Regions from separate parts of the Streptomyces sp. NPDC053493 genome, predicted to be linked through region 2. Evidence: riboswitches for the same ligand, from Rfam matches in the RefSeq annotation. Region 2 holds a riboswitch; the other holds the start of a gene.
What was found. A riboswitch is a leader RNA that binds a small molecule or an ion and turns the genes downstream of it on or off. The one in region 2 is predicted to bind thiamine pyrophosphate.
Positions count from the first base shown of each region.

Region 1: it holds a riboswitch for thiamine pyrophosphate, as region 2 does, so the genes downstream of both, thiC (phosphomethylpyrimidine synthase ThiC) here and ACIGO8_RS00430 (thiamine ABC transporter substrate binding subunit) in region 2, are expected to answer to the same signal.

Region 1 is NZ_JBITXS010000004.1:155,611-159,998, reverse strand. Features, by position in the region: gene ACIGO8_RS14045 (YibE/F family protein) at 1-1,144, opposite strand, end outside; TPP riboswitch at 1,217-1,332, shown strand; gene thiC (phosphomethylpyrimidine synthase ThiC) at 1,327-3,120, shown strand; gene ACIGO8_RS14035 (hypothetical protein) at 3,252-4,124, opposite strand; gene ACIGO8_RS14030 (metallophosphoesterase) at 4,286-4,388, opposite strand, start outside.
Region 2 is NZ_JBITXS010000001.1:102,025-106,412, forward strand. Features, by position in the region: gene ACIGO8_RS00425 (ABC transporter permease) at 1-1,345, opposite strand, end outside; gene ACIGO8_RS00430 (thiamine ABC transporter substrate binding subunit) at 1,438-2,532, opposite strand; TPP riboswitch at 2,630-2,740, opposite strand; gene rlmN (23S rRNA (adenine(2503)-C(2))-methyltransferase RlmN) at 2,770-3,876, opposite strand; gene ACIGO8_RS00440 (phosphatidate cytidylyltransferase) at 4,012-4,388, opposite strand, start outside.

The DNA of each region.
Region 1 (4,388 bases), on a different contig from region 2:
TCCCCACGCTGCTCTGCGCGATGGAGAACAGCAGCAGCAGTGGCAACGCGGCGCCGGCGTAGGCGAGCACCAGGGTGTTCACCACCGAGGCGATGTGGTCGCGGCCGATCCGGATCGCGGCCCGGTACAGCGCCCGCGGCCCCATCGTCGGGTCGGCCTGGTGGAGTTCCCAGACCGCCGAGGTCTGCGTGACCGTCACGTCGTCGAGCACGCCGAGCGAACCGATGATGATGCCGGCGAGCAGCAGGCCGGACATGTCGAGTTCCGGGTAGAGGCCGTGGATGAGGCCGGTGTTGTCGTCGGTGTTGCCGCTGAGCGAGGCCCAGTCGATGAACACCGAGCCCAGCAGACCGATCAGCAGCAGCGAGATCAGGGTGCCGAGCACCGCGACCGAGGTGCGGGCGGACAGCCCGTGGCACATGTAGAGCGCGATCAGCATGATCGCGCTCGACCCGACGACCGCGACCAGCAGGGGATTCGAGCCCTCGAGGATCGCCGGCAGGATGAAGAGGGTCAGCACCAGGAAGCTCACGGCGAGCGCGATCAGCGCCATCACGCCGCGCATCCGGCCCACGACCACGACGGCGAGCGCGAAGATGCCGGCGAGCACCGCGATCGGCACCTTCCGGTTCACGTCGGTGACCGAGTACTGCAGGTCGCGCGGGGCGTCGGGCGCGTACGCCACCACCACGCCCTGGCCCTCGTGGAGTTGCCGCGGCGCGTCCGGCTGCACGATCTCGGTGAACGTACGGCCCTTGTTCGGGCCCGTGGTGACCTCGACGTTCGCCTTGGCGCACTGGCCCTGCTGGGAGTTGACCGCCTCGCGGCCCTCCGGTGTCGAGGTGTCGCCGGTCGGCGGGACCTGGGCGGCGTTCACGTCCTTGCAGTCGACGTGCTCGACGGAGACGACCTTGCCCTGCTCGGTCTGCCGGTCGAAGCCGACGCCGGTGCGCTGGTGGGCGGGCGTGCCGCCGGGCCACAGCACCACGAGCCCGACGACCACGGCGGTGGCGAAGGGGATCAGGACGGCGGCGATGACTCTGCGCAGATGCCGGGAGACGGGCGCGGCGGGCCCGTGGCCGTGGCTGTGGCCGTGGCCGTGCGGTTCGCCGTGCGGTTCGGGGGTCTGATGCGTGGGAGTCACGGGTCGATCATCGCAAGAACAGGTGGGGCCCCACTGTTCAGCACGCCAGGGATGACGCTAGCGTGGTGGCACCTTTGCACACGCGGGAGCTCGGAGCACCGGGCTGAGAGGGCGCTGACGATTCGCTGCGCCGACCGCCGAACCTGTTACCGGGTAATGCCGGCGTAGGGAGATTCGGTCTCATGACCATTCAGGATGCACGCACGCCTGCCTCCGGCCAGAACGGCTCGGGTGACCAGCAGGAGCGCACGCCGGGCTGGCACAAGGGATACGTCGAGGGTTCCCGCCCCGACCTCCGGGTGCCCGTCCGCCAGGTGCACCTCACCAACGGCAAGGACGTGACGCTGTACGACACGTCCGGTCCGTACACCGACCCCACCCTCGACACCGACGTCCGACGCGGCCTGCCGCCGCTGCGCGAGAACTGGATCATCGCGCGCGGCGACACCGAGGAGTACGCGGGCCGTCCCGTCCGTCCCGAGGACGACGGGATCAAGCACACCTCGCCGCGCGGCGGCGGTCTGAAGAACCTCGACGCGGTCTTCCCGGGCCGGCCGCGGCTGCCCCGCCGGGGCCGCGGCGGTCAGGCCGTGACCCAGCTCGCGTACGCCCGCCGTGGCGAGATCACGCCGGAGATGGAGTTCGTCGCGATCCGCGAGAACGTCGCTCCCGAGGTCGTCCGCGAGGAGATCGCGGCCGGCCGCGCCGTGCTCCCGGCCAACGTCAACCACCCGGAGATCGAGCCGATGATCATCGGCAAGCGTTTCCTGGTGAAGGTCAACGCCAACATCGGCAACTCCGCCGTCACCTCCTCCATCGAGGAGGAGGTGGAGAAGATGACCTGGGCGACCAAGTGGGGCGCCGACACGGTCATGGACCTGTCCACCGGCCGCAACATCCACACCACCCGCGAGTGGGTGCTGCGCAACTCCCCCGTGCCGATCGGCACCGTGCCGCTCTACCAGGCCCTGGAGAAGGTCGACGGCAAGGCCGAGGAGCTGACCTGGGAGATCTACAAGGACACGGTCGTCGAGCAGGCCGAGCAGGGCGTCGACTACATGACGGTGCATGCCGGCGTGCTGCTGCCGTACGTGCCGCTGACCGCCCGCCGCAAGACCGGCATCGTCTCGCGCGGCGGCTCGATCATGGCCGCCTGGTGCCTCGCGCACCACAAGGAGAACTTCCTCTACACGAACTTCGAGGAGCTCTGCGAGATCCTCGCGGCGTACGACGTCACGTACTCGCTCGGCGACGGCCTGCGGCCCGGCTCGATCGCGGACGCCAACGACGACGCCCAGTTCGCGGAGCTGCGCACGCTCGGCGAGCTGAACACGATCGCCAAGCGCATGAACGTCCAGACGATGATCGAGGGCCCGGGCCACGTCCCGATGCACAAGATCAAGGAGAACATCGACCTCCAGCAGGAGATCTGCGAGGAGGCGCCGTTCTACACGCTCGGCCCGCTGACCACGGACGTCGCGCCCGCGTACGACCACATCACCTCGGGCATCGGCGCGGCGATGATCGCCTGGTGGGGCACGGCGATGCTCTGCTACGTCACGCCCAAGGAGCACCTGGGCCTGCCGAACAAGGACGACGTGAAGACCGGCGTGATCACCTACAAGATCGCGGCGCACGCGGCGGACCTGGCGAAGGGGCACCCGGGCGCGCAGGAGTGGGACGACGCGCTGTCCGACGCGCGCTTCGAGTTCCGCTGGGAGGACCAGTTCAACCTGGCCCTCGACCCGGACACGGCCCGGGAGTTCCACGACGAGACGCTGCCGGCGGAGCCCGCGAAGACGGCGCACTTCTGCTCGATGTGCGGGCCGAAGTTCTGCTCGATGAAGATCTCCCAGGACATCCGCCGCGAGCACGGCGGTGACCTGAAGGCCGAGGAGATCGAGGCGGGCATGGCGGAGAAGTCGGCCGAGTTCGCGGCGGCCGGCAACCGGGTCTACCTGCCGATGGCGGAGTAGCCGGACCGCCTTCGAACCGAGGGGCCGGCCCGCGACGTCCCGGGGGAGTCGCGGGCCGGCGCCCTCAGCCTGTGCGCTGTTCGGGCGGGCCGGCGTTGTCCGCCTGTGCGTTGTTCGGTGGGCCGGCGTCCTCAGCCGGTGCGCTGTTCGGGCGGGCCGGCGTCCGGGCCGGTGAGGTCGGGGTCGGCGAAGCCCGGGCCGGTGAAGCCGGGGCTGGTGAAGTCAGGGCCGGTGAAGTCGGGGCTCGCGTAGGCCGGGCGCGGGGCCGGCGCGCCCTCGGCCGGGCTGGTGAAGTCCGGCCCGCTGTATCCCACCTTGGGGATACGGCCGGCCGGCGGCGGTGACTGGTCCGGCAGGGGCGGCGGCGCGGCGGCGAGGGCGTCGCGGAGGAACGGCAGCACGCCGCGTTCGAGGAGCGCCCGGCACCAGGCCGCGCGGGCGCGGGACAGCTCGTCGTCGGGAGCCTGGGCGGGGACTTCGGTGGCGCTGTTGCGCAGCGCCGTGACGAGGAGTCCCACCGCGGCGCAGAGCAGTCCGGCCGCGGCGACCACGCCGAAGAAGAGGCCCGCGGTGAGCAGGGTGTCGGCGAAGGCGGGCGCCGGGTTCAGCATCTTCAGGACGGCGCCGACCAGCAGGAAGATCACGGCGGCGGTGCCCGCGAGGATCGGGGCGAGGACGGTGACGACGGCGACGAAGCCCGCGCCGCCCGCCTCTCCCAGGAGCTCGCCCGTACCGCTGCCGCTGCCGCCGGCGGTGCCGGTCGAGCGGACCTGCTCGCGGACCTGCTCGCGTACCTTCACGAAGTGGTCGTACTCGGTCGCGGCGGCGGTGGTGATGAGCGTGGTCGCGTTCAGCGCCATCGCACGCAGCTGGGTGGTGGTGAGCCGGTTCCCGACCTCGGCGAGATCCGGATGGTCATGCGCGTTGCGCAGTGCGTCGTCGAGGACCCGCTCGAACTCGGCGCGGTCCTCGGTCAGCAGGTGCGGAGCCACGTTCATGTGCATCCCCCGATGCTCCGTAAGGGCCGGAACCGGCCGTGCGGAACGGCAGGTCGGGCGGAAACGGAGGAGAGCCTGCTACGGATGAGCCGATGGTATTGCGGTTACGACACGCGTTGACAGGGTGTTTCGGGAAATCGCCTTCCCCGGATGCGTACGGTTATGCCTCAGGCGGGCAGGGGGAGTTGGACGACCAGCAGCTTTCCGGCCATGGTCACACCGCCGTCCATCGCGATGGCGAGGCCGTCCGCGTACACGTGCGGTCCGTCG
Region 2 (4,388 bases):
CCCGCCACGCCCGCCACGGCGAGGCCCCGAGCACCGCGGCGGCCTCCCGCAGCCGTTCGTCGACCGCCCGCAGCACGGGCAGCATGGTCCGTACGACGAAGGGCACGCCGACCAGGGCTTGGGCCAGCGGCACCAGGATCCAGCTGGCGCGCAGGTCGAGCGGCGGCTCGTCGAGGGTGATGAGGAAGCCGAAGCCGACGGTGACGGCGGACACGCCGAGCGGCAGCATCAGCAGCGCGTCGAAGCCGCGGACCAGGCGGCCCGCCCGCCGGGTGAGCGCGGCCGCCGCGAGCCCGCCGACGAGGACGGCGATGCCGGTCGCGGCGAGCGCGTACCGCAGCGAGTTGACGACGGTGTCGGTCATCGGCACCAGGAAGGTGCCGTTCTCGTCGACCGATCCCAGCGCCCGGTAGTAGTCGAGGCCGTAGCCGGCGGGCGTGGCGAGGGAACGCTCGACGAGGACGCCGAGCGGGGCGAGGATCAGCAGCGCCACCGACAGCAGGACGGCGCCGAGCAGCGCCCACTGGCCCGCGCCGCGCGGCCGGCGCGCGGTGCGCTCCGGCGGGAGCAGCTTCAGCGCCGTCTCCCGGCGCCGTACCGTCCGGGCGTGCACGGCGAGGACCACACCGACGGCGACGAACTGCACCATCGTGAGCACGGCGGCCGTCGACAGCTGGAGCCGGTCGGCGGTCTGCCGGTAGATCTCGGTCTCCAGCGTGGAGTACGCCGGACCGCCGAGGATCTGCACGATGCCGAAGGAGCTCGCGGTGAACAGGAAGACCATCAGCGCGGCGGCGGCGACCGCCGGGCCGAGCGCCGGCAGCGTCACCGTCCGCCAGGCCCGCCACCGGGAGGCGCCCAGGACCCGGGCGGCCTCCTCCTGGCGCGGGTCGAGCTGCGACCACAGGCCGCCGACGGTGCGGACGACGACCGCGTAGTTGAAGAAGACATGGGCGAGCAGGATCGCCCACACCGTGGTGTCGAGCCGCACGCCCCACAGCTCGTCGAGCAGGCCCCGGCGGCCCACCAGGGCGAGGAACGCGGTGCCGACCATGACGGTGGGCAGCACGAACGGCACCGTGACGACCGCCCGCAGGAGCTGTTTGCCGGGGAAGTCGAGGCGGGCGAAGACGTACGCGCCGGGCAGCGCGACGAGCAGCGTCAGCGCGGTGGAGGCGAGCGCCTGCCACAGCGTGAACCACAGGACGTCCAGGATCTCCGGCCGGGCGAGCGTCTCGCCGAACCGGCCGAACTCCCACCGCCCCTCCGGCCTCAGCCCGCGCTCGACGATCGAGACGACGGGCCAGGCGAAGAAGACCGCGAAGAACGCGACGGGCAGCACCATCAGCGCGAGCCGCGCCGCGCTTCCCCTGACGCGGCCCGCGCGGACGGACTCCCGGCCGGGGCCCTCGGCGGGCCCCTCGCCGGGATTCCGGGCTACTTCAGGACGAGCGAGGTCCACTGCTGGATCCACTGGTCACGGTGGTCGGCGATCTTCTTCGGCTCCAGGGTCTCCGGCTTGTCGATCACCACGCCGTGCTGGGTGAAGAGCGCGGGCAGCGTCGCGTCGTTCGTGACGGGGTTGACGAACATCTGCAGCGGCATGTCGTCCTGGAACCTCTTGGAGATCAGGAAGTCGATCAGCGCCTTGCCGCCCTCCGGGTTCTTCGCCCCGTTCAGCAGACCGGCGAACTCGGTCTGCCGGAAGCAGGTGCCCGTGGACACGCCGGTCGGCGCCACCTTCGGCTGCGGGTCGGCGTACAGCACCTCGACCGGCGGGGAGGAGGCGTAGGAGACGACCAGCGGACGGTCGCCCTTGGCCTTCTTGCCGCCGGCCGAGCCGGAGAACTCCTGGTTGTAGGCCAGCTCCCAGCTGTCGACGGTCTTCACGCCGTTGGCCTTGAGCTTCTTCCAGTAGTCCGGCCAGCCCGCGTCGCCGTACTTCGCGGCGGTGCCCAGCAGGAAGCCGAGGCCCGGGGAGGAGCGCTCGGGGTTCTCGACGACGAGGAGGTCCTTGTACTCCGGCTTGGCCAGGTCGTCGAAGGTCTGCGGCGGCGTGAGCTTCCTGCCGGCGAAGTACTGCTTGTCGTAGTTGACGCAGATGTCGCCGGAGTCGATCGGCGTGACCCGGTGCTGCTCCTTGTCGAGCTGCAGCGCGGCCGGGATCCGGTCCAGGCCCTTCGCCTCGTACGAGGTGAAGATGCCGTTGTCGAGGGCGCGGGACAGCAGCGTGTTGTCGACGCCGAAGAAGACGTCGCCCTGCGGCGAGCCCTTGGTCAGGATCTCCTTGTTGACGGCCTCGCCGGCGTCACCGCTCTTGAGGACCTTGACCGTGAAGCCGGTCTTCTTCGTGAACTCCGCCAGCACCTCCTTGGAGGCGTTGAAGGAGTCGTGGCTGACGAGGGTGACGGTCTTGGGCGCGGGAGTGCCGGCGCCCTTGTCCTTGCCGCCGTCCCCGCCGCCGCACGCGGCGAGGGTGGTGACGCCGAGCGCCGCGACGAGCGCGGCGGCGGCGGCCTTCTTGGTGCCCACCTTGGTGGTGCTCACTGGTTTTCCTCCTGGGTGTGACCAGGAAGAGACGCGGCCCTGCCCGCGACCGGGAACACCGGGCGCGGGCAGGGCGCAACAGCTCGAGTTACGACCGAACTTCCTACCCAGAATGACCTGGGCGAGGTTCAGAGGGTCTGCGGTCTGACGGTCACCGCACTCTCAGCGCTGTGGCGCTCCCCTGTCGGAATATGCAGATGTGTTCGAGCTCAGAGTACAAGGTCAGCGTTCGGCGGCGGCGAGCTGTCCACAGGCACCGTCGATCTCCTGACCGCGGGTGTCGCGGACGGTCACCGGCACGCCGTGGGCGGCGATCGCCTCGATGAACGCCTTCTCGTCCTCGGGACGCGACGCGGTCCACTTCGAGCCGGGCGTCGGGTTCAGCGGAATGAGGTTGACGTGCACCCGCTTGCCCTTGAGCAGCCGGCCCAGCAGGTCACCGCGCCAGGCCTGGTCGTTGATGTCGCGGATCAGCGCGTACTCGATGGAGATCCGGCGGCCGGACTTCTCCGCGTACTCCCAGGCCGCGTCCAGGACCTCGCGGACCTTCCAGCGGGTGTTGACCGGCACCAGCGTGTCGCGCAGCTCGTCGTCGGGCGCGTGCAGCGAGACCGCGAGCCGGCACTTGAAGCCCTCGTCGGCGAACCGCAGCATCGCCGGCACCAGACCGACGGTCGAGACGGTGATCCCGCGCTGCGACAGGCCGAGCCCGTCCGGCTCGGGATCCGTCAGCCGGCGGATCGCGCCGACCACCCGCTTGTAGTTGGCGAGCGGCTCGCCCATGCCCATGAACACGATGTTCGACAGCCGCGCGGGCCCACCGGGCACCTCGCCGTCGCGCAGCGCGCGCATGCCGTCGACGATCTGGTGCACGATCTCGGCCGTCGACAGGTTCCGGTCCAGACCGGCCTGCCCGGTCGCGCAGAACGGACAGTTCATGCCGCAGCCGGCCTGCGAGGAGATGCACATCGTCACCCGGTCCGGGTAGCGCATGAGCACCGACTCCACGAGCGTGCCGTCGTGCAGCCGCCACAGCGTCTTACGGGTGGTGTCGTCGTCGCACGAGACGTGCCGCACCACCGACATCAGATCGGGCAGCAGCTCCCCCGCCAGCTTCTCGCGCGCACCGGCGGGAATGTCGGTCCACTCCGCCGGGTCGTGCGCGTACCGCGCGAAGTAGTGCGTGGACAGCTGCTTGGCGCGAAACGGCTTCTCGCCGATCGCGGCGACCGCCTCCTTGCGCTCTGCGGGCGTGAGGTCGGCGAGGTGCCGCGGGGGCTGCTTGGCTCCGCGCGGGGCGACGAAAGTGAGTTCTCCGGGCTTGGGCATGGTCCTACCAGTGTCGCAGACGGAATCCGCGACCGGCTCCGTCCCGTGGGACGGCCCACGAGAAGGGCCCCTGCCCGGCACCTCGGGTGCCGGGCAGGGGCCCTTCTGGCAGGCGTCGTACGCCGAAGGCGCCGCTCAGCCGCTGCCCACGAACAGGACCAGCAGCAGCCACACCACCGGCGCCGTCGGCAGCAGCGAGTCCAGACGGTCCATGATGCCGCCGTGGCCCGGGAGCAGGGTGCCCATGTCCTTGATGCCCAGATCCCGCTTGATCATCGACTCGCCCAGGTCACCCAGGGTCGCGCTCGCCGCGACCGCCAGGCCGAGGAGCAGGCCCTGCCACCACGCGCCGCCGTCGATCAGGAACTCCATGCACAGCGCGCCCGCCGCCATCGCGAAGGCGACCGCACCGACCAGGCCCTCGCGGGTCTTGCCGGGACTGATGCGCGGAGCCAGCTTGTGCTTGCCGAAGCGCCAGCCCACCGCGTACGCGCCGGTGTCGCTGACCACGG